One region of the Desulfoluna sp. CYM3A genome, then DNA from elsewhere that is predicted to be linked to it. Evidence: riboswitches for the same ligand, from Rfam matches in the RefSeq annotation. Region 1 holds a riboswitch; each other region holds the start of a gene.
What was found. A riboswitch is a leader RNA that binds a small molecule or an ion and turns the genes downstream of it on or off. The one in region 1 is predicted to bind cobalamin.

Region 1 (7,931 bases):
AGATGGGATCGCTGGGTCGAATACCTGTGATACTGCGCCGGTGTGGCGCAGAGAATCACCTTCACGGGGTGGGTGTATGCCAGATGATGAAAGGCTTCGGTTTCCGCCATCAGGTCCCCGATATGCCCGTAGTCATCGGGCAGGGACGTACCCTCGGGGTAATACACCGACCACCGGGCGTTCCCCTCGTGGGCATATCCGGGTTTCACCGGTGACCACGAAGGAAAGCCCCCAGAGAAAAAGGTACACCACGCCAGACAACACCAGGCAAAGAACACCAATCAGACCTTTTTTTATCATTCAACACGCCTTGCTTCTTCGTCACCAGCTTTCAAGGTGGCCCACCTTGCCGCCGGAGTTTTTTTAGCTGAATCGTTACAAAAACCAAGGATCAGGGCGCCACGCCCCACCGATGATATCCCCACGTGGACTCCCCGTCGGTGGTCTTCCGGCCGCCGCAGGCGGGGTACCCCGGGGGCACGCACAACACGTTGCGCATGGTGGCGTCTATGCTGAAGCGGCTGAACATCTCCGTCAGCTTTCCATGCTCGGGGTTCAGCTCCGGCAGGGAGTAATAGACCAGCTCGCCGATGGATTTGCGCAGCCAGTCCTCCACGGACTCGTCTTCCCCCAGGGGAGCCCCGAAGGTCTCCGAAGCTGCCATGGCAGCCAGGTTGGCGTACTGCCGCACGGACCAGTCGCAGAACTCCAGGACGTCGTCTGCGTAGCAAAGCTCAAGGAGGTACGACCGCTCGGCATCGGCCAGGGTCTCCTCTTCCTCCTCGGTGAGCTGATCGTACAGAAACTTTGCCGCCGGGCTTTCCAGCTTATGGATCACAAGGCCCGGGTGCTCGCCGCTTCCCCCGCCCAGGATGAGGTCCGAAGGGGACGCGCTGAAATCATAGCCGCCCCAGTCATCACCCTCGATCTCCTCCAGGGGATGATAGATGGGTAAATAGCCCAGGGACCCGATGTACTCATGATCATACGAATCGATATAGCTCATGCATTCCCCCTTGTGGGTTAATTTGATACGCCCCTCACCCGGATTACGGGTGCACTCGGCTCGTGAAATAGACGGGTTAGCTTTCGGAGCAGCTTTGCTCCTTGAACTCCAAAGGAGCGGCCGGTCCGACAAACCCTTTTGGTTTTGTCGTTTCCTTCCGCCCGAAAACGGCTTTGCACCCCTGGCCGTAATAGACGGTGTATGTCTCCAAATCTATCCAGATATGCCGCCCGTGGCCGCGACTTCGGGGTGTTTTTTGATATAGTCCATCATCACGTCCAGATCCTTCATGTTCTGGTATTGGGGTGGCAGTGCAGCCACGGCAAAGGATGCCCAAACCAGAACAATTCCCGGCAGACTGAGCCATTTCATCAGGCGTCTCCCGTTGTGAAATCGGTTCATAACACTCCTGTCCAAGGGCGCTTGAAGCGCATTACGTTAAAAGGTAAACCCCAGATTTATACCGCCCACATGGGCCTTGGTGGTGGTTCTGTCGCTGATGTTGCGCAGGGCGCTGAATCTGTAAAACGGACTGATCCGGAACCGGCTGATGTCTAGGCCGAGTTGGGCCTGGAAATACCCGCCCACAAGGGTATCCATGCGCCGTTCGCTCCCCTCTTCCGAACGCTGGCCCCCACCTTGGAACCCGCCGGACAGCCGCAGGTGGGTCGGCGCAAGGGGCGTTGTGGGAATGTTGAGCAGGGGCAGCTCCACCCCGAGGCCAAGCCTGCCCAGGAGGGCCTGGTTTCCGATGGAGTATTCGGCCCCGAGCACCAGGGGAAAGGAGATGCCGCTCACCTCAAAGGTGTCGATGCTGTAGCCAAAACCCAGGGTGCGGAACTGGTCCAGGCTGTTCACCTGGAGAAAGACCCGATGCCGCCTGTCCCCCAGCCCCCCTGCGTTCACCGGCCCGGTGGGGGAAAGCACCGTGTCGAATCCCGGGGCCGCCACGTTGGGCTTTCGCATGGGGAGCCCGGCGCTCCTCAGCATGGAGGCCACAACCGAGTTGCAGTTGGGGCCGTCCGGGGCATACGGGATGTTCCACCCGTTGATCTGCCTGGCATGGCTTTTCATGGTCCGGGCCTTGGTGCACGCCTGGTTCCCCTGATAAACCGTCACCGAAGGAGAGCGGGTGTCGTAATCGATGAACCCCGGGCGGTAGGCACCGCAATTGGTCACGATGTTTCCGTACCCCCGGCCCCCGCCTGCCGGGCCGCCCCGGATGGCCCAGGGGATCCCTAACCGGTCGGCGTCGGTGAACACCACATAGAGGTGAAAAAAAGAGATATTGGGCATGGAGATCTCCCCTGCCCGAACATCGATGCTCCCGCGACAGGTCTGGGGGGTGTTCCCGCGAAATTCTGGGCGAGGAGGCGCCTGGACCACCCAGGGGATGTCGGGCCCCTCTTGCTGCTGGGCCACATGGACGAGTTCGTGGGCGAGCAGGTGGCGGCCCGAAGGTGACTCGGGGGCGTATCGCTGCCTTGCAAAGACAATATCATTGCCAAAAGTATATGCCTCGGCATTCAGACGCTCGGCAGACAAGGCGGCCTTGTGGTCGGCGTGGACCCGGACACGGGAAAAATCCCGGCCCAGGGAGGATTCGAAACGCGCCCTGGTTTTTTCGGGCAAGGGTTTTCCGCCGCCATGGGGAATGGGGGTGAGCGCTTCGGTGCCTTTCCCCCGAAAAAGCCAGGGGGTGCCAGGGGCAGGCCGCCCGGTGATGGCCACGGAAGGCTCTGTGCTGCCCTCGCAGGCCTTGCACGCCACCTCGTCGGCGATGCGGTGGGCTTCCCCTTCACACGCGTCGCCGGGGGCACTCACCCTCAGCCCGGCCTGTACGGAAGCATGGGTGCCCTGCCGCGCCAGTCTCTCCACAGAGAATTCCACCACGCACGGGCCCGCTGCAAGGCGATGTTCGGACCGCCGTACAGGGAGGGCCCGGCATGTGGCCGATGTGGCACCCCGGCACCCGTAACCGTTGCCGTACGCTCCTCCGCTGCCCTGGATTTTCCCGCCGACACACGCATGGCACGTCTCCCTTCACCCGAAAGGCACAAGCCTGTTTGTCAGAATTGTCTCAGCCCGCCCTTGGCGTTGAGAGTGCCTCAACGCCACCGTCAGCAAGTATTCCCTTGGAATCTGTATATTTTTCAGTGTGAAGCAAGTCCCAATTGAAAAACGGCACAGAATGCGCGCCCTTACCCCTTGTTCGTTGCAGTCAGCACAAACAAGGCGCTTTGCCTTCCCACATCAGGATGGATGTTCCGAAGCATGTCGCACTCGGAAATGGAAAACCCTTTCAACTCTTCGGTCAGTTCTTCCCGAGAATAAAAATGAAAGAGTTTACCGGTGCCGTCGTCAAAGGTATGTGGCTCGATTTCCGTCCATTCGTGCCTCGGGTAGGATTCGTCCTCCACGTCCAGCACGCTGGCGAAGAGTACCCCGCCCTGTTTCAACACCCTCTTTGCCTTGACGAGTAAGTCTACCCGTTCTTTTAACGTTAAGCAATGAAGGACATTGAGCATCACCACCACGTCAAAGGAGCCGTCGGGCACGTCCTCGGGAATGGAATCGTGCCTCATGAATCGGCATCGTCCGTTCGTCCGCGCGTTGCCCAGGGCCACGGCTTTTTCTACGGCCCGTAACGAGATATCAACCCCTGTTACCCGAAGCCCCTCTTCGGCCATGAGGTAGGCAGTTGCCGACCTGAACATTCGAAGTCCAGCACCGATGTCGCCGGAAAGTCACTTAGAAACTGCTGGAGCATGTGCCAGAGCGGCTCGTAGACAGGGGACGGTTCGGTGCCTTTGTAATCGGTATCCCAGGGGCTGGGGGCTGTTGTTTCCATGATTCTTCCTTACTGTCTTTGCAGGGTAATTAGGTCTGGGCGCTCATGGGGCCAGGGGCTTTTCATCATGGGAAAACCACACGGCCACGTGGGGGTACATCCGATGAAACCCGCGAATCGCATTTGCCGATTCCCGAACGGCCTGCTGCCCTTCTTTCCCGCCATCGGAGTTCATGAACACCCCCTGGGTCATGCCCCAGGCCGAGAGTTCCGCATCCCCCACGACAAGGATGGGGAACGGTTCCGCATTGATCAGGTAGGCAAGATGGTCCGTTGTGTGGCCCGGTGTGGACAGCGCCCAGAAAGAGCCGTCCCCGAACAGGTCCACCGCATGATCAAACGGAGGAATCGCCGGAGCTGGATCGGTATCAATAAGAGAGATATCCCCCTTTCCTTTCAGGTGACTCCCCGTCATCAGGCGGTAGTGCGCCGAATTCTCCTTCTTTCCATAGCATATATTGCACCAGGGAGACAGGGCCGGTATCCCGGCGGTATGGTCCGGGTGCATGTGAGTCAAAAAGAGGTGGGTAGGATGGATATTGTTTTTTCGAAGCTGGGACTCTAAGTCCTCATCTTTTTGCTGGGTGTAGCGGGCCCTGTTGCCCTCGAGAAAATCGATGACAAAGGGCGACAAATTCCCAAAAGGGGGATTTTCGTAAAACGACCTGTCAAACCCGCTGTCGATGAGGATATCGCCCTTCTCCGGGTGATGAAAGTAAAACACCATCACCGCGTGGGAGACGGTCTTCGATGTGTCCACACCCGCCGGGATACTCTCCGCCTGGGTGTAAGGTGCCAGGGGGGAGGTAATCGTCCCTGTGTTCAATGCCCTGAATGCCATGGGCCTTGATGCCTGAAAAACCTCATCCCAGCTGTGATATCTTTTCCCCTATATTGCCTTGCCTGCGTTCATGGCTTCCTCCTGTGTGCCGTTTGGTTGTGTCTTGGTTTCCGGCCCTTTGCCTTGCAAAAGGGCTGTGCCCGCCTTATTTGGAAATCAAGTTCCGTGCCGAACATCACATCCCCCCCGTTTTGAGCAAGTTACGTCCGGCAGCCGCACACAAAGGATCGCATGCGGCGTCACACGGGGTCATATGTGGTCCTATGCCTGCAACGTGACGTATATGGCACCCAGAAAGCATGCTTTGGAAACTCAGGCATAGGAGACAACGTCGTAGTCAATCTGCTGTTCGTCAAACCACCGCTTGATGGCCGTAAACCCCCGGAAGCCACTTTTTAAAATCTCCAGAATGTTGCCGGGGCAGATGGCCTTGTCCGCATAGAGCCAGTACTCGTAATCCCAGTCCCCGAACATGCCGACTGCCGAAGGGCCTGTGTCGCAGCCCTGCACCACCAGCTTGTCTCCCTTGAAAAAAGCCTCGATGGTTGTGCTCTCGCCTTTTTCACCCACGTACCTGTAAACCGTTACCCTCTCATCCATAATCGATTCCTTAATTTCTTTTGCCTTATGGTTCGATGTCCCAGCCCGGGGGCACCCGACCTGAAACCATGCCGAACACCCACGCGCAAGAGTATCTACCGTTCCCCCGCTATTTCCCTATGAAACGGATCACGCCGCAAGAGACGTGGGGTGAAAGGCCCCATGGCTATTCATACCTTTAAAGTCAAAAGTTACGTCACAAGGTACCCAGGGCACAGGAAACCCGACATTAATTTCTTACCGAGAAGGTGCAACTTGTTGTTGACAAAAGCGGAAAATGAGTGATAGCAAACCTCATTCACACAGATGTCCTTAATCGGACTTAATAGGGAAGACGGTGTAAATCCGTCACGGTCCCGCCGCTGTAATCGGGGACGAAAAACGCAGGCACGACACCCCTGGTGCGTGTTCATGTCACTGGCTTTGCCGGGAAGGCGCGTTGAGTAGATCGATCCGGAAGTCAGAAGACCTGTCTGTGATGTGACATACCCATGTTTTTTGCGAGCGACGAAAAACGTGGGAGAGCCCCCTTAGGCGGGGCGACCCGGGGATCAAGTTTGAACGGGTGCAGTCCCTGGCTTTTGTATGGAAGCTGGGGATTTTTTGTATCCGGACCTGCCCATGAGCCACCGGGACCCTTGCCTGCCCCCCGGCATGCACGTTCCGCGGCCATGGATGCCCCTGCCCGGGTATCGTGTTAAAAAAATCCCTGTTGAAGCAATGGAAGCAATTCCACTTGAGATGCAGCAGGTGAGACAGTGAATTACGCAATACGAAGATGTGCAGTCCTGGCCCTGGCCCTTTGCGCCCTGGGCGGTTCAACCGCCTCGGCAGAAACCACGGAAACGCCCTCCATGGAAGGAATCGTCGTCACGGCCACGCGGGTGGCGGAGGACCGGATGGAGGTACCCGTCACCGTTTCTGTGGTCACCCGTGAACAGATCGACCGCATGGGGGCCACCACCCTCGAACAGGCCCTCAAAACCGTTCCCGGCCTCCAGATGGGGATCCAGGGCAACGCCTACCCCCACATTGAGGTCCGGGGCTCCCGGGACACCAAGGACCTGGCCGTTCTCATCAACGGCATCCCCTTCCGCCAGGTCAATGGCTCCGCCGACCTGACCATGATTCCTTTGAACATTGTGGAACGCATCGAGTTTGCCAAAGGCCCCTCCTCCTCCATCTGGGGCCGGGGCGCCGTGGCCGGAACCTTGAACATCATCACCGTCCCGCAGGATACCTCCAAAGCCTCCACCACCCTGGTGGCCCGGGGCGGAAGCTTTGACACCTACGGGGCAGACACCCGGGTGCTCAGGCCCACCGACAAAGGGTATGTGATGGTCAGCGGCGGCGGAACCACCAGCAACGGCTACCAGGACGGTGTCGGAAGAGATGCACAGAACGCCATGGTCACAAGTCACCATGAGTTCTCGGACACCTTTGCCGTGGACGTCCAGGCCCTCTTGTCCAATGTCAACGCGGACAGGGGCTCCACCATCCCCATTGTGGACGGAAAACCCATGGCAGGGGTCACCCGGGAAGAGAACCACGCCATCGACGGCGCGTGCTACGACGGAAGGTATCAGTCCGTCACCATCTCCCCCACCCTCTCCCTCTCCGAGAACGTGAAGATCACCAACGACCTGACCTTCACCCAATTCGACAGCTATGCCACCGGGGGCACCACGGTAACGGCAAGCCAGAGCAACAAGGGCTGGTGGGTCAGCGATTCCGAGCAGACCGCCTTTCACAACGACCTGCGCATGACCCTGGACCACACCGGCGAGACCGTGGACAACACTTTCCTTGTGGGCACCTATGTGGAGATCGCCTCCCAGGACAAGGACGCCCCCGGCTACTCCTGGAGCAGCATGCCCAAATACGGCCCCCCCAACTGGGACACCCCCTTGACCAACGTGGGCAACCCGGCCACGGGCAACCCTACCGGCACCACGGTCAAAAGCGAGTTTGAACAGACCGTCTACAGCGCCTACGCCCAGGACACCCTGGCCATCGGAGACGTCTCCCTCATGGCGGGCATCCGCTACGATCACTTCCACGAAGAGCTCACCACCTCCAATAAAGACGTGGAAGCCGACCAGAGCGACTCGGCCTTCAGCCCCCGTGTGGGCGCCACCTGGAACGCCTTCCGGGTGGGCTCGGTCCAGACGGCCTTCTTTGCCACCTATGCCGAGGGCTTTCGCACCCAGTTTCCCAAGCTCAGCACCAAAAACAACAAAACCCTTCCCCAGATCCTGGACCCGGAAGAGACCAAAAGCTACGAAGCAGGGGTCAAGTTCTCCTCGGGCAACACACTTTTTGCTCAGGTGAGCTGCTTCCGCACCGAGAAAAAAGGACCCCGCTCCTTCCGCACCTCCACCGATGATTTTCTCTTTACCAACACCCGCACCGAGGTGGACGGCGTGGAAGCGGAGATCTCCTGCCGCATCACCGACGCTGTCAGCGCCTGGGGCCACTACGCCTACCACGACGCCCGCTACGAAGAGTTCACCGATACCTCGGGCAACTCCTTTGAAGGCAACCGGGTGCGCATGTCCCCCGAGCACATGGCAGGCATCGGCGCCAACCTGGCCACGGACTTTTTCAACTGGAACGTCTCGGCCAACTACGTG
Region 2 (7,931 bases), 3.1 Mb from region 1:
ACCCTGCGTAGAGAACCCCGGCAATCAGAAGCCACAGAACAGCCGCCCTTCCCCCTGAAGCGGTACCTCTCAACACCTCGTCGCCCAGGCTCATAATGTCCGGGTGCTTGAGCACATAATAAGCGGCACCAAGGGAGGCCGCACCCGAGGCCCCAAAAAGGAAGCGTCCCACCAGACTCTTCCCTGCCCCAAACATGGCCTCGGCCCTGTCCAGGCGAGCCTCGCCGAACCGCGCAGCAAACCCCGCAATAAAGATTCCATACATAAACACACGCGGGCCCCTGACCGAATAGTGAAAAAGGCTCAGCAGATAACCACTGGCGGCATACGCCACGCCCCCCACCAGAAAAAGCGACAGAAACCCAAGGCCCGGCGGCACGGGTCCATGGCCGCTCTTAGTTGAAACGTCACCACCATCCCCCGCCATGCCCCTTTCCTCACATCGGGACGCGCCCCCCAGACCAGTGCCGAGCAGCACCATGATCTTGTAGATGATGCCCATGACGACATCTATTGCCGACCAAAAAGGCACACAGGAAAGGTGCCCATGTCGTATCTTCCTCAGCGTATCCACCGTGTATCCCCTCATCCAATAAATAACCGACGGTTCTTGCTCACCACTACGGCGATAATCAGTTGTTACGGAACATCCGGGCTTAACGCCTTTGCAAGTTGTTGACAAATGCCCTTCAACACCCGGATGACGAGGACCATGGGGCACTCGGCTCGCCCGAAGGGTGAGAAAATCGAGCAGGAAACCGTGAATTACATTTTATACCTTTGAAATATCTAATCTTTCGTTACAACAACGACTTGGAATAACTCTCTATTATTAGAGATGGTCCGTTTTCTCATGAAATACCCGGGCTAAATTTCAATGGGACTATTCCACAGTTCTGTGCTTAATTGAGAGGGTCCCTCTCAACCAGCAGCGTTAGCTGAAAATAAAACATGCTGCTATGTGATTTGGTAACAAGAAGGGTCCATCATTTTTGGGAATAACGAGTCTTACAGAGGAGTAATCATGGATTTTACTGCCGCAGCCTCAACGCATACCAAATTCAACTGGAGGGTCCGTTCCCTGGCTTCCGATTTCATACTCGAGGATACTTGGGAGTTTCCATATGAATTCAGCGCAAAGGACGGGGTCGATTTACATTTGTTCCAGAAATCCGCCATTGAGCCCATGATGAAGGACATTTACGATGTCTCCTTAGCGGGAATGCTCTTCAGGGTACGAAAGGTTGTAGGCGCGTTATTTCGTATCGATAACAACTTGAACAATCACCCCATTCCGGGCTGCAGAGAAAAGAGCCTTCGGGATCGTTTGCAGGAGAGGGACCTTGAAAAAAACACTCCGCAGCGCGCGATGGACATCTCAACGCGCGACTATATGGACTTCAGGCCAGTGTATACCTTCGAGGACGAAACGCTCCATGAGCTCTCCAATTCCACCGAGCATGCGTTGATGCACTATGCCTGGTCTCCTTCGGGAGAAGGAAAGTGGAAGGTCCGCCTTGCAGTGTACATCAAGTACAGGAGCAGTTTCAGCGCGCTTTACATGAGATGTATCCGACCATTCCGCCACTACGTGGTCTACCCCCACATTTTCAGAAAGTGCATGGAACACTGGGAAGCACGATCCAATATGAAGGAGTCGCGTCTTGATGACCAGAAGGGTTAAAGCTTCGTTTTGCCCATCCTGATTGTATAAAACGTTGTCAGGTCGCGATGGTTATGGGGAAAGGGGTAACGACATGATCGTTGCTTACCCCGCCCTAAAAGGTATGCGAATCCGCCGCTTCGCATACGGCTTTCCGATGCCGAAAAAGACATAACCCACCTTGCTCCACCAGCTCCCTTCCATATCAACGACATCTCAGATAAGCCATTACCGGCCATGGCCTATGCAGGCGACCCTCAACACCACATGCCAATACAAACCTTCACCGAACCAGAACCTTTTCCGTTTGACATCCATAAACCCCTCATGTAATGACAATTCAATAAATCCAGAATAATTGTTGGCAAAGGATATGATGCCGATTGCCTTTTTTATGTGCAGTTCATGATCAGCCGATGGGATATCCCCTCTTCGACAATGTATTCTGGCAGACATACAGGGGCCCAAGCAGAAAAAAACACATTCCCTGGGAATGCCGTGATGAAGTAACCCGAACACCGTGGGCAACACGCTGGTGACTCACCACGCAGCCTGAGGGTTTCATTTGGTTTCTTCGATATTTGCTTCGGCCCTGACTTCAGGTACTGAATAAAATCAGTATAACAAGGAATCCTGTGAAAATCAGGAACGGGCCCGCCGCTGTAACCGGGGACGAACGCTGCACACAGCCACTGCCACACTGTGACGGGAAGGCGCAGCCAGTAGGATGATCCGGGAGTCAGAAGACTTACCTGAATGGAGATGTGTTATCACTTTATGGCACCAAAGTGATGACGTTGTTGTGGTATGAAAAACGGTAACCCACACAGGAGAGATCCTGTGTGGGTTTTTTATTGCCTGAGCACATACCGGAGGTATCGGCACCCGCCAGGCAATAAAGCACGTCACACGATGTTTTGATATCACTCCTTTGCCGCCATTCAGACACCATGCGGGCTACGTTTTAAACAAACCGTGTGTAAAGGGTGTGCTGTATGGACTCCGAATTAAGGCATCAACGTTCCGACGACATCGTTTCAGATCATATGGACCTTGAACTGAGGCGGCCCGAAAACGGTGAGCAGGGATGGACCAAAGAAATCCCCCTAAGGCCCGGGCTCTCCTTGATTCTTACCAAGGCAACCTATGCCGAAGGCGTGACCTCCCGTTTCGAAATGGAGCGGTCCCCACTGCTCTTTTGCTTTGTACTCTCAGGAAGCGGCCGATCCATAGTCAACCTGGGGAAACCCAAGCCGACAATCATCCAGGCAGAGACAGGCACATGCACCGTATCCTGTTTTCCAAATTCCCAAGGGTACAGCCAATTTCCCCCTGAAAAACCCGTTCACATGCTCCACATCCAGGTCGACCCGGTCGTGTTGGGCATGTTCTCCCGGGGGGATATGGAGCAAGCCCCCGCCGATCTCCGGGCTGTTATGGAGGGGTGCCCCAAGACCCACTACCACTATGCGGGCTCCATGCCCCCTGCCATGCAAACCGCCCTTCACCAGCTTCTCAATTGCCCGTATCAGGGCCTGATCAAACGAGTCTTCCTCGAAAGCAAGGCCCTTGAGTTGATATCGCTTCAACTTGAACAGGCTGCCATTGCCAGACACAGCATAAAAAAAACCGCTCCGCTTCGCCCTTCCGATATAGACCGTGTCCATGAGGCCATGGGCATTATCGTCGAGAATATGCAGACCCCGCCATCACTGCTGGAGCTTGCCAGTCGAGTCGGGCTGAATGATTTCAAGCTCAAGCACGGGTTCAGGCAGGTCTGTGGGCAAACGGCCTTCGGCTATTTACATGAGCATCGGATGGAGAGAGCCCGCCAGCTTCTGGAAGAGGGCAACATGAATATCAAGGAGATATCGTATCAGGTTGGCTATATGGACGCGGGGCGATTCTCCGATGCCTTTAAAACCAAATTCGGCATCAGGCCGAGCATTTACCGAAACAACACGTGCTTCAGCGCCATGCCTTAAGCCCCCTTCTTTCCCGGAAGCCTGAGCCCCCTTTGCTTTGGGCCCACGCACGGCTGAAGTAAAAATCAGGCAACAGCACACCGAGGAAGACTGCCTCCTTTAAAGCCGATTCCGTCCAAAAATCCATCCAGGTCATGCAAGAATCCGTTTCGGTCATACCACCCCCATTTCACCCCATGAACAGCGGCGCTATATTGCGGCAATACCATTACATGATGGCTTTATTTTTATCGTTTTTCACCCTTCAAAGGAGCCGGGTGCCCACCCTGATGATCCGTCATCAGCGCCTTGTGGCAACGAGGCTGCAAGGGCAACTCAGATGCGCTGAACTGCGGTTTGCCCCTTAAGTTCAGGCCCATCACTCGTAACAGATTCAGCTTTAAGGAACAGGTCATGAATAGAAACAGAGATCGATTTCCAAAGGGTTTTATGGCGTCGCTGCTCGTTGTACTGGTGGCTCTATCCCCATTATCAGCGTCTTTGGCGATGGCACAGGAGCAGAAAGCAGAACCGTCACCTTTTCGGCTTGAGCCCGTAACGGTTACGGCCCAAAAAGTGGAAGAGCATGTTCAGGATGTCCCCATGAGTCTGTCCGTCTTCACCGGCACCGACATTGAGGACTCCGGCAGCAAGGACATGAGTGATCTTGTTCGCTATGTCCCCAACCTGTTCATGAACGAATCCTCGGCGGAGAATCTATTGGTTTTAAGGGGTGTCTCCTCCTTTACAACCTCCATTTACTCTCCCACCGGGTTTTATGTGGACGGGGTCAATTTCCCGCTGCACTACATGTACAACACCGAACTGCTCGACCTTGAAAGGGCTGAGGTTTTGCGGGGCCCCCAAGGGACCCTGTACGGTCGCAACAGTGAATCCGGCGTCATCAACCTTGTGACCAGGCAGCCGGACAATGAGTTCAAGGGAAAGCTTTTCACCGAATACAGCAGCTACGACTCCTGGCGGGCCGGGATGAACGCAAGCGGCCCCATTATCGAAAACACCCTCTATCTGGGCGTTGCGGCTCAAGCAAGTATCTCCGACGGCTTCATCACAAACACATGCAACGGCGATGATAAAAGCGCTGAAAAAGACCAGAAGAACGGCCGCGCCACCCTGAGGTGGACCCCCACGGATCAGTGGGACCTGTCCTTCACAGCCGATTTCATGGACACCGATGACCAGCAGAATTCCTACAGGTACCGCACAGGACCGTATGCAACGGATTATAACACCATCAGCCACAACGACGCCGATGAGTACTCCCGCCAGGAAGGCAACGGCCAGACACTGAACATGAAGTATTCCGGCGAGTCCTTCAACATGACGTCCGTCACCGGGCTACGGAACTATTCCCACAGCTACAGCACCGATATGGACTGCACCAATGACCTGGGCCCCCTCAACTGGGGGGCTTCGCCCAACAAATACAGCATCGACCACATGAGCCAGGAGGTCAGGCTGTTCTCCCCGGACAACCAAGGGCCCTTTCAATGGCTCGCGGGAATATACGGGTTCAAGGAAGAAACTGAAGTAACAAGCGAAAGAAAAGCCTGGGCCATGAAGGCCGACACCGATATCGACATCGACGGGTATGCAGGATTCGGGCAGTGCACGGTCACGGTGTTGGATAAAATGCACCTGACGGCAGGCCTGAGGTTTGACCATCAGCAACTGCACGGAACCATGACGGGCAAAGGCGGGGCCGGGGTCATCGATCAGGACAAAAAGCTGGATTACAATGAGTGGCTCCCGAAGTTCTCCATCGCCTATGACCTTACCGGCAATGTCATGGCGTATACCACGGCGTCCAAAGGGTACATGGTCGGCGGGTACAACTATGGCTACATGCCCAGCGATAAAGAGGCGTTCTATTATGATCCCGAATACACCTGGAACTACGAGGCAGGTATCAAAACATCGTGGCTGGATGAGAGGCTCATTGCCAACCTGGCGGCCTTTTACATCGATATCGACGACAAACAGGTGGTGGAGTGGTCCTTTGCCGCAGGCACGTCCATAAACAACGCGGCAAAGGCCCATTGCATGGGCGTGGAACTGGAAGTTCAGGCCCGCCCCCTTCCCGGCCTGGACCTGTTCTCCGGCTTTGGGTACGTCAAATCAGAGTTCGACGACTGGAAGGCCCTGCAACAGGACGGCTCTTTTTATGATTTTGACGGAAACAGCCTCCCCAATGTCCCGCAGTACACCTACAACCTGGGCGCATCCTATTTCCTCGAAAATGGATTGTTCACAAGGGCGGAACTCCTCGGCACAGGTGAATTTTACGGAGACCCCAAAAACTACACCAAACAGGAAGCATACGAGATCGTAAACCTTCGCTTTGGGTACGAAGCCGAGAGCTGGAAGGTGGAAGTCTGGAGCAAAAACCTGCTGGATGAAGAATACGTCACGGCTCTGTTCGACAACAGCGCCATGGGCCTTGGCGAGCTGGTCCAGGATGGCGACCCCAGAACAATCGGCATTACGACCAGTTATTACTTTTAAACACCGACGTCTCTGGACGCAAAAAGTAAGTTGCCGTTTTCAACGCGATATTCTTGCCCTACAAACAAGCCGGGTGCCCCTCTTTTCCACCTACCGGAGCACCCGGCCCTCACAATCCCCAGGCCAGGCAAAGGCCTCGCATTTGGCTTTCCACGTAACGATAGAGACTTACATAAGGAGCGGCATCATGCCCTATTCCCCGAAAATAGACGCAGATTTTAGCACGCTGTATGAAATAATGACGGGCCCGGTTCAATCAAAGCTTCTGTTCGTCGGCATGGAGCTGAAGGTGTTTAATCAGCTGAAGGACCCCAGATCATCCCGTGAGGTGGCTGAGGCCCTGGGAACCCACCTCGAAAATACCAGGCTCTTTTTAAATGGCCTCACAGCCATGGGCTTGGTGACAAAAAGCAACCATCTATACAAGAACACGCCTTTTACACAAACCTCCCTTGTGGAAGGGAGCCCGACTTGCTTCAGCGACATGCTCAGGCAAATAGCGTCCATGCGGGAACGTGCCATTGCCGATCTTTCAGCGCTGGTCAAAAAAGGTCCTCCCCTGCCCTCAAAAGAGACAGACATGGGAGATGAAGAGGTCTGGGCCCGGTATGCCGTGTCAATGGCCAACTACCAGAGAGCCGGGGCAGCTCAACAGGCCGTTGAGATTGTCTCGGCCATTCCGGAATTTTCCTCTTTTAAAACCATGCTGGATTTAGGGGGTGGCCCCGGGATCATAGGGATAGCCCTTGTCAAAGCACATCCCACCATGAACGGGGTCATCTTTGATCAACCGGCCGTTGCCCGTATTGCTGAGCAGTTCATCAAAGAGCACCACATGGAAAATCGTATCACGACCATGGGGGGTGATTACAACGAGGACCCCATTGGCGGAAAATACGACCTGATATGGGCAAGCACGACACTCAATTTTGCCGAACCGAACATTGACAGCCTCATGCAAAAAATATATGAATCCCTAAATCCAGGAGGTTACTTTGTCAGCATCGCCGATGGACTGACCTGTGAACGCACACAGCCCGGACACTATGTGCTGGACCAGCTTCCCTCAGCGCTCATGGGCCATGATTTCGGTATGAACCAGGGCGTTATCGCAGGCGCCATGGTCCGTACCGGCTTTCAAACAGTCCGCAGCCAGACCATTCAAACCCCCATGATGCCCATGGAATTGGACATTGCCAGAAAGGCCTTATACCCATCATGAAGCACCCAACGATCCAGTTTAAAATGACCCTTTTGTTTGTCATGTACATGCTGCAGAACATCTATACCGGCTTAACCTGGGTTCTGCTGCCAATTCTCATGCGGAAGCAGGGGTTCGGTCTCAGTGAAATCGGCTTTTCTGTTTTGGTATACAGTCCCTGGGCCTTAAAATTTCTCTACGCATCACAGGTTGACCGCTGGCACTTTCCCTGGCTGGGGCGCCGTAAAAGCTGGTTTGCCCCTTTCATGATCCTGACCTGCCTTGCATTGCCCGTTCTGGCGTTTCTGGATCCCCAAACCCAGCTTGACAAAGTACTCATGGTGGTGTTTTTCCTCAACCTGTGCACATCCACCGCAGACATTGCCGTCGATGGATACGCCACGGATATCTTACAGCCCCATGAAATGCCCATGGGCAATACCATACAGATGTCTGGCTATTGGACCGGGATGCTCATCGGATCAAGCTTTTTCATAAGGCTGTATGAATCATCGGGCTGGAGTCATACCTTCATGGCGCTCACCGGACTCTACTGCCTGTTGACCGTGCCTGTTTT
Region 3 (7,931 bases), 2.3 Mb from region 1:
AGGCAAGGTGAAAGTCCAGGGGCCGAAAAAAGGAAAACCTCTGTTTGCAACCGTGCCCATCGAGGAGAACATGGATCGGCTCATGCCCCGCCTCAAGCGGTGGATCGCCCTGCAGCGAAAGCCCAACGCTGAAAAAAAGCTGGCCCTTCTCTACTACAACCACAGCCAGGGGAAACAGAACATCGGGGCCAGTTATCTGAACGTTTTCCGATCCATCGAAACTCTCATCGCCCGTTTCCGGCAGGAGGGGTACCGGATGGGGGCTGACGCAGATCTTTCCGAGGCCGCCATCAAGGAGATGATTCTGCGCACCGGCCGCAACATCGGCTCCTGGGCCCCCGGAGAGCTGGATAAACTGCTGGCAGCCGGAAAGGTGGTGCGGATTCCGGTGGCCACCTACACGGGCTGGTTTCGAACGCTTCCCAAGGCCTTTCAGGACGCGGTGATTAAGCAATGGGGCCCTCCGGAGTCTTCCACCATCATGGTCAAAGACGGGCAGTTCATCCTTCCGGTGGTGATGAGCGGGAATCTGGTGATGATGCCCGAGCCCTCCAGGGGCTGGGGGGACGACCCCATGAAGCTCTACCACGACCCCAGCGTCTGGCCCCATCACCAGTACATTGCTGCCTATCTCTGGATCCAGAACGGATTTAAAGCCGACGCCATGATCCACCTGGGCACCCACGCCACCTACGAATGGCTTCCGGGAAAGCAGGCCGGGCTCTCCCCGTCCTGCCCGCCGGAGGTGATGGTGGGGGACCTTCCCAATGTCTATCCCTACATTGTCGATGACGTGGGCGAAGGGATTCAGGCCAAGCGGCGTGGCCGCGGGGTAATCATCGATCACATGACGCCCCTGTTTCAGAAAGCTGGCCTCCACAGCGATTACGCCACCTTGTATGAGCTCATCAACCGGCTCACCCGGGGGCAGGCCGTGGGCAGCGCCACCGTGCCTGCCATTTTAGAGGAGATCAGGGCCCTCTCCGTCAAGACCGGGTTCCACGGAGAGCTCTCCCTTTCCAGCTACGACGAGGAGGAGATTGAGACCCTGGAGCACGCCATCCTGGAGCTGAAAGAGACCCTCATGCCCCATGGACTCCATACTTTCGGTATCTCGCCGTCGGACCAGGAGGCCGAGGATTTTTCCGCGCTGGCGGCGGAACTCCGGCCCGGCCTGGATACCAAGGCCATGGCCCGGGGGATCCGGAACTCCGGTAATCTGGAGCTGGAACGCACGGTGCGGGCCCTGTCCGGCCGGTTTGTTCCGGCGGGGGAGGGGAACGACCCCATTCGAAACCCTTTGTCGGTTCCTACGGGCAAAAATTTCTACGGTATTTCGTCCTGTAAGATTCCCACCAGGGAGGCCTGGAAGCTTGGGGCCAAAGCCGGCGAAGAGATTCTTCAGCGGCAACTCCGTGAAAAAGGGGAGTACCCGGAAAAGGTGGCCGTGGTTCTCTGGGCCACGGAGACCCTTCGAAACGAGGGCATCAACGAGGGCACTGTTTTGTGGCTCATGGGTGTGGAGCCGGTGTGGGACGCCTCCGGGCGCGTTTCCGGGACGCGGGTGGTGCCCGGTGCCATGCTGGGGCGACCGCGCATTGACGTGCTTATCAACCCTTCAGGGCTCTACCGGGATCTGTTTCCCGAAAAGATGACGCTTCTGGACAAGGCCGTTCAGCAGGCCATCGCAGCCAACGATGTGGAGAATTTCCTGGCAAAGCATAGCGCACGGACCCGAAGTGCGCTGGAAGAGCAGGGCATTTCCCCTGAACGGGCCGAGACCCTTTCCCGGGTCCGCATTTTTACGGGCAAACCCGGGAGCTACGGTAACGGTGTGTCGGAAATGACGGGCATGAGCGGATTCTGGGAGTCCGATCAGGAGATCGCCGATGTGTGGAAGCGACGCATGGGGTTTGCTTTCGGCCAGGACCTCTGGGGCGAGGAGGCTGGGGTTCTTGACGAAGAACCTTAAAAACGTTTCTGCAACGGTCCACAGCAGCTCGTCTGCCCTGTACGGCACCATGGACAACGACGATGTCTTTCAGTACCTGGGTGGCCTCTCCCTTGCCGTGGAAAAAGAGACGGGCACCCGCCCCGACGTTGTGATGACCCGCCAGGATCGCCCGGACGCCGTCACCGTGGAGGGCATCGACAAAACCATCGGCCGGGAGCTCAGGAGTCGCTACATCAATCCCAAATGGATTGCGGCCATGAAAAAAGAGGATTACGCCGGGGCACGTGAGATGGCCCATTTTGTGGAGTATATGTGGGGCTGGCAGGTAACGGTTCCCCATGCCGTCAAAGAGACCTCCTGGCAGCAGACCTACGACGTCTATGTGAATGACAGCCTGGGCCTGGACCTGAAAACGTTTTTCAACAAGGCCAACCCCTGGGCCTATCAATCCCTTACGGCCCGCATGCTTGAGTCCGTGAGGAAAGGGTACTGGGCCCCGGACGAATCCGTGACGAAGAACCTGGCCAAAGAATACGCCGTGGGCGTCATTGAAAAGGGCGTGGCCTGCTGCGACCACACCTGCAACAACCCCTTATTGAATCAGATGGTGGTGACCCTTATCTCCATGCCCGGCATGCTCTCCCCGGAGATGGTGGAAAAATTCACCCTGGCCATGGAAGAGGCCGTGGGAACGACCCTTGAAAATCAGCGAGCCAAACAAAAAGCGGTCCACGACAAGGTCCTGGCGGCCGCAAAGCCCCATGCAAATGCGCCCGTTGAAAAAGCCGACGCCTCTCAGGTATCCGATCCTGCAACTCCGTCAGAAGCCGAAACCCTTGAGGTGACAGAAACCGGCAGCGGCGACCGAAAGGTCCAGGGGTACAAGATGGAAAAAATCGAGACCAGGGAAGAGACCACAAAACTCTCCTCATCCGGGGTGATGTGGTATGCGGCAATTTTTCTCCTGGGCTTTATCGGGTTGTTTGCATGGGGCATGACCAAAGCCAATGCATAACCCGGATATTTCCTGGAAACCATGCAACCGCAAACCGCCTCCAACACGAAGCCACCCTGTTTATCGGCCACGGCACCGATCACCCGGCCTGGACGCGATGCTGAAAAGCACCTACGGCCCCAGTGCCTTTACGGGGGTGGTGGAGGGCTTTCCCGAGGCTGCGGATATCGTAAATACTGTTAAAGCAGACAGTTTTATACGGGTGAAGATCGTTCCGCTGATGCTGGTGGCCGGGGTGCATTACCTGGAAGACCTGGCTGGCGACGATGAAGACTCCTGGAAAAACCTCTTTGCAACAGAAGGCATTGAAGCCACCTTCATCGAGCGGGGTATCGGGTACATGCCGGAGATTGTGCGGCTCTTTGTCCGGCACCTGGAAGAGGCTATGGACATGGTCCTTGAAGCGGAAACGGTGTGAGGCCTTTCTATTGACGTGGTGAGTCAAGCCGCAGGATCTGTTTTTTTATTGTTATGCATTTTTATTTTTACTGTAACATAAAACCGTTACACTCTTAACTGCAGGCATGAGCAAAAGGAAAAAACGGCGCCCCTTGTTCACGCACAGAGGGGGTGACAAAAAAGATAAGAAAGTGTTTGACACACGTCGAATATCTTGTGTAGATAAACATACAAATTGATCTCTGGTGCACGCTTCTTTTTTAACAAAAGAGATGCTGCTTAAAAGGGAACCCCGTGAGAATCGGGGACGGGCCCGCCGCTGTAACCGGGGACGAACTTCGTATATACGCCACTGCTCATGATCTGAGCGGGAAGGCGCGAGGGTTCGGACGATCCGGAAGTCAGAAGACCTGCCAGGGTGAATTCACCTGCTTATGCTTTTTGTAAAGTACAATCAGGTGAGGGGTTTCGTTCTCGCGGTAGGAACTGGAGACCTGATCAGACGACATGGGAAAAACGGCCCCATGCCCCCTTTTTATTGTAGGCTGCATGGGGCTTTTTTTGTTTGGGCGAAACGCCCGAGGTGTCTCTCTTCTCTCCTTATACCCAGCCCCCTTGAATGGAAGCCCCCCGCAACTCGAAACAGCAGTGGTTCAGGTGGTCGTTCTGCATGGAGGATCGCCGCCTCCGGTGCAAAACGAAGTCTGATGCTTGTGGAAGGAAAAGTAATGAGAAAAAGTCTGATGATCGGTGCTGTCGCCGCCTGGGTGGCGGCCAGCTCCCCGGCCTGGGCAACCGACGCTGCCCTGGATGAATATGTGGTGACCGCGTCGCGAGCCAAAGAGAGCATTACGGAAGTGGCGGCGGCTGTGACGGTGATTGACTCGGAAACAATCGAGAACTCCTCGGCAAGAAACTTGGGAGAGCTGCTTGTGGAAAAGGGCGGCGTTCAAATACGCGAGTATCCCGGAGCTCTGACGACTGTGAAGATCCGTGGGTTCAGCACAGACACCCATGGAAACGACCTGATGGGTAATGTGCTTATCCTCATTGATGGTCGCCGTGCAGGGACCGGCAACGCGGCCAAACTGATCACAAAAAATGTTGAACGAGTGGAAATTATCAAGGGGCCTGCAGCCGTTCAGTACGGTTCGGCGGCCATGGGTGGCGTTGTAAACGTTATTACCAAAAAAGGGACCGGGAAGCCCACCGTTTCAGCTTACGCAAAGACCGGATCTTATGACTACAACGAATTTGGAACTGACGTGTCGGGAACCGCTGGCAAAATCGATTTCTCTGCGTCTGTATCCCATTCCGAAGAAGGCGATTACGAAACAGGCAGCGGCAAGGAATACTTGAACACGGGTAATGATGGAATCCTTCGTGCCAGCCTGAACACAGGGTATGAGTTTTCTCCCGGACACCGCATCGGATTGACGTATACGCTCTTTGATGGCGACGACATCGGCAACCCCGGCAGTATCGACGCCAACGACCTGGACAACACAAAAGATTCGGAAAACAGCTCCTACGACGTTACTTATGACGGGAAAAACAGCACATCGTCACTGGCATGGATGCTTCGATACTTCGGCGGAACGGACAAAGACACGTGGAATGACCCTTCAGATAGCAATGCCTCGGGGTGGGATGACGGCATTCCCAGTGTGCATGAAACAGACAGCAAGGGCGCTCAGGCCCAAGTTTCATACGATGGTCAGCGATTCGGGCTTACCACCGGCGTGGATTGGGTGGATTATGATGTGACCAACGAGCCCAGTGCACCGAATAACACAGCATTTGACAACACAGCCGGATTTGCCCTGGGAAAGGTTAAACTTCTTGACCAGAAATTAATTCTCATCGGTGGGGCTCGGTATGATCACTACTCCGTAGATATTTCCGGAGATCAAGGCAGCGATAAATCCGATGATGACCTGAACCCAAGCCTGGGCGTTGTCTACAACCTCTCCAAGCAGGTCAAGCTCAGGGCATCCGTTGCCGACGCCTTTCGCATGCCCTCTGCAGAACAGCTGGCCGCTGATTTTACGTCTTACGGGACTCATTATGTCGGCAACCCGGATTTGAACCCGGAGAAAAGCCGAACCTATGAAGCGGGAGTGGATATTACCCGTGGTAGCTTAAAAACAGGCCTCACCGTTTTTACCACCGAATATGATGATAAAATCGTGACGGACAAACAGCATGGATTTACTACCTACAAAAACCTGGATGAAGCAACCATCAGTGGCGTTGAAGGCGAATTTTCCTACACATTCTCCGACATCTTCGGGGGCTGGGAACTCAGGCCCTACGCCACGCTGACACATCTTTTCAAATACGAGGATGCAGAGACCGACAAAGACCTCAAGTATACATCGGATCTCGACATTTCCGCAGGCATCGCCCTGACCGATCTGGATGGGTTCTCTTCGGATCTCAGCGTCTCATACCTGAGCAGCCAGGATGTGGTTAAGTACAACCCAGACTGGTCAACATCCGATGTGACGCTTCCTTCGGTCACCGTGACCAATTTCACCATCACCAAACGCGTGCTGACCACGGACAAGTTAGGGAGCCTGTCCCTGCGCGGTGAAGTCAAAAACCTGTTTGATGAAGATGCGGCCTATGTTCTGGGATACCCCATCCCGGGCCGCCGATTTTTTGCCGGGGTAACCTGGTCCTACTAATCCGGGTTGTCCCCACGACCCGGGCTGGGACCGGTTTCCCCGCTCACCAATTTTCGCCGGACCTGTGACACCGGCGGAAAATCAGGGGGGCATCGTCGCCCCCTTGAAAACCCCTTGAAGGCCGTGCCCGGCGCATCAGGGCAGGCCGCCCCCGTTTTTCCCGTCTTTGGCTGTATGATTGGGCAGCTGCTAAGAGGGCGGGAGATCCTCCTTGCGGAGGGCGGTTCGGTTCTTTTTGAACCGAATGCAAAGGAAAGGGCCGGAAAAGGGGTGTTGCTCCGCCCGTTGACTCGGAGCATCATGTATCTCCTGATCTGTGGTTGGAATCAGGGGCAGGGGAGGGACAACGGCGTCCCTCCCCCCTCCCATGATATCCGGCTGGATTCGGAGATTTTTTGTTGATGGGATCATCTCGCATTGCCGGATGATCTGTGCTATATATCGCAGCGATCATGGCAATTGATCCCTTGTTATCACAGCGCCTTGCTGAAATGATTTTGTTTCTGCGAGGCTTTGGTGTTTTCATTCCGAGACAGGTACAGGCAACATGATTCACTTATTGAAAAGCGGCGGCCTGCTGATGCTTCCGCTGGTTTTATGTTCTTTTGTGTCACTGACCCTTATCATTGAGCGATCCATCTTCTGGCTCCGCATCAGGCGGGATAAGGACCGAGAGCTGGTCTATCGGGTCCTGGACCTTGCCGAGCAGGGGCTCTGGGACGAGATCCGCCTGGCTGCACGGGGCTCCCGCAACTTCATTATCCGTATCCTGATCAACGGCATCCTGCATCGCGATTACTCCATGGCCATGGCCATGGAATCGGCGGCATCGGATGAGCTGCGCAAGATGAGGCGTTTCATGGGCGTGTTGGAAACCATCATCACTGTGGCTCCCTTGCTGGGGATCCTGGGAACCGTGGTGGGCATCATCCACTCCTTCGATATGCTCGGGGCCAAGGGTATCGGGGATCCCCAGGCCGTGACAGGGGGGATTGCCCAGGCTCTCATTACGACGGCTGCGGGTCTTTCCATCAGTATTCTGACCCTGCTTCCCTGCAACTACTTCAACGCCTGTGCCGAAGCTTCGGCCCTTGCCATCGAAAAATATGCCACCTCCCTTGAGATTACCTATGAAAAAAGAGCCAACGGCAACCACGATGTGCAACGTCCGGAAGAGGGAAAGCTCGCAGCCGGGGGTAGGGGATAAGCATGCGCGAACAAATCATCTAAATAGCCCGGTACCGGGTGCATGCAATGTATGAGCATACCCTTGTGTGGTGAATCCCGGGGCATGTTACGTAGTGTACGGAAAGGCACTATCGCCTCCATGTAAGGGGGGATCCCTTTCAGGCGGTGTTTTTTAAGAAAAAGGTTTTCCAGATGAAAGTCAAACGAGATTTCAGCATCAAGAACAAGCCGGACATGTTGCCGCTCATCGACGTGGTGTTCCTCCTGCTCGTTTTTTTTATCTACGCCATGCTTTCCATGAGTTACCACAACGGCATCCGCCTTGAGCTCCCGGAATCTGCCCAGGCCGAGCACATGGAGGAGACAACGGAGCTCATTATCTCCGTGGAAGCAGACGGCCGAGTGTTCATGGGGAAGGAAGAAGTGACCCTGGCGGACCTCGGTGCCAGGGTAAAGCGATACTTTGAGGGGAAGAAAAAAAAGCAGGTCATTCTCAGCGGCCACAAAGACCTGTCGTACCAAAATCTTTTCCATGTCATGGACACCATCCGCGGCGCGGGAATCTGTGACATCGCCCTTCAGGCGGAGGTGGCAAAGTCGTGAATCGCCTGATGCTTTCCGCCTGTGCAGCCGCCTTACTGCATGCTTTTTTTTTCCTGGTGCCCTTGCCCACGGCATCGGTTAC

Region 2: linked by a shared signal. The riboswitch ahead of ACOYW1_RS06225 (helix-turn-helix transcriptional regulator) and the one ahead of ACOYW1_RS22695 (TonB-dependent receptor) in region 1 are both predicted to bind cobalamin.
Region 3: linked by a shared signal. The riboswitch ahead of ACOYW1_RS11370 (TonB-dependent receptor plug domain-containing protein) and the one ahead of ACOYW1_RS22695 (TonB-dependent receptor) in region 1 are both predicted to bind cobalamin.

Annotation. Positions count from the first base shown of each region.
Region 1 is NZ_CP186556.1:4,472,949-4,480,879, forward strand. Features, by position in the region: gene ACOYW1_RS22655 (hypothetical protein) at 1-209, opposite strand, end outside; gene ACOYW1_RS22660 (hypothetical protein) at 392-1,006, opposite strand; gene ACOYW1_RS22665 (hypothetical protein) at 1,220-1,378, opposite strand; gene ACOYW1_RS22670 (eCIS core domain-containing protein) at 1,445-2,884, opposite strand; gene ACOYW1_RS22675 (class I SAM-dependent methyltransferase) at 3,208-3,723, opposite strand; gene ACOYW1_RS22680 (hypothetical protein) at 3,672-3,857, opposite strand; gene ACOYW1_RS22685 (MBL fold metallo-hydrolase) at 3,901-4,698, opposite strand; gene ACOYW1_RS22690 (hypothetical protein) at 5,011-5,298, opposite strand; cobalamin riboswitch at 5,586-5,789, shown strand; gene ACOYW1_RS22695 (TonB-dependent receptor) at 6,057-7,931, shown strand, end outside.
Region 2 is NZ_CP186556.1:1,167,809-1,175,739, reverse strand. Features, by position in the region: gene ACOYW1_RS06235 (hypothetical protein) at 1-721, opposite strand, end outside; gene ACOYW1_RS06230 (DUF2867 domain-containing protein) at 1,025-1,684, shown strand; cobalamin riboswitch at 2,247-2,433, shown strand; gene ACOYW1_RS06225 (helix-turn-helix transcriptional regulator) at 2,659-3,648, shown strand; gene ACOYW1_RS06220 (TonB-dependent receptor) at 4,042-6,153, shown strand; gene ACOYW1_RS06215 (methyltransferase) at 6,107-7,375, shown strand; gene ACOYW1_RS06210 (MFS transporter) at 7,372-7,931, shown strand, end outside.
Region 3 is NZ_CP186556.1:2,195,640-2,203,570, forward strand. Features, by position in the region: partial or broken gene ACOYW1_RS11360 (cobaltochelatase subunit CobN) at 1-2,969, shown strand, start outside; gene ACOYW1_RS11365 (sirohydrochlorin cobaltochelatase) at 3,067-3,387, shown strand; cobalamin riboswitch at 3,595-3,800, shown strand; gene ACOYW1_RS11370 (TonB-dependent receptor plug domain-containing protein) at 4,097-6,058, shown strand; gene ACOYW1_RS11375 (MotA/TolQ/ExbB proton channel family protein) at 6,666-7,265, shown strand; gene ACOYW1_RS11380 (ExbD/TolR family protein) at 7,439-7,849, shown strand; gene ACOYW1_RS11385 (energy transducer TonB) at 7,846-7,931, shown strand, end outside.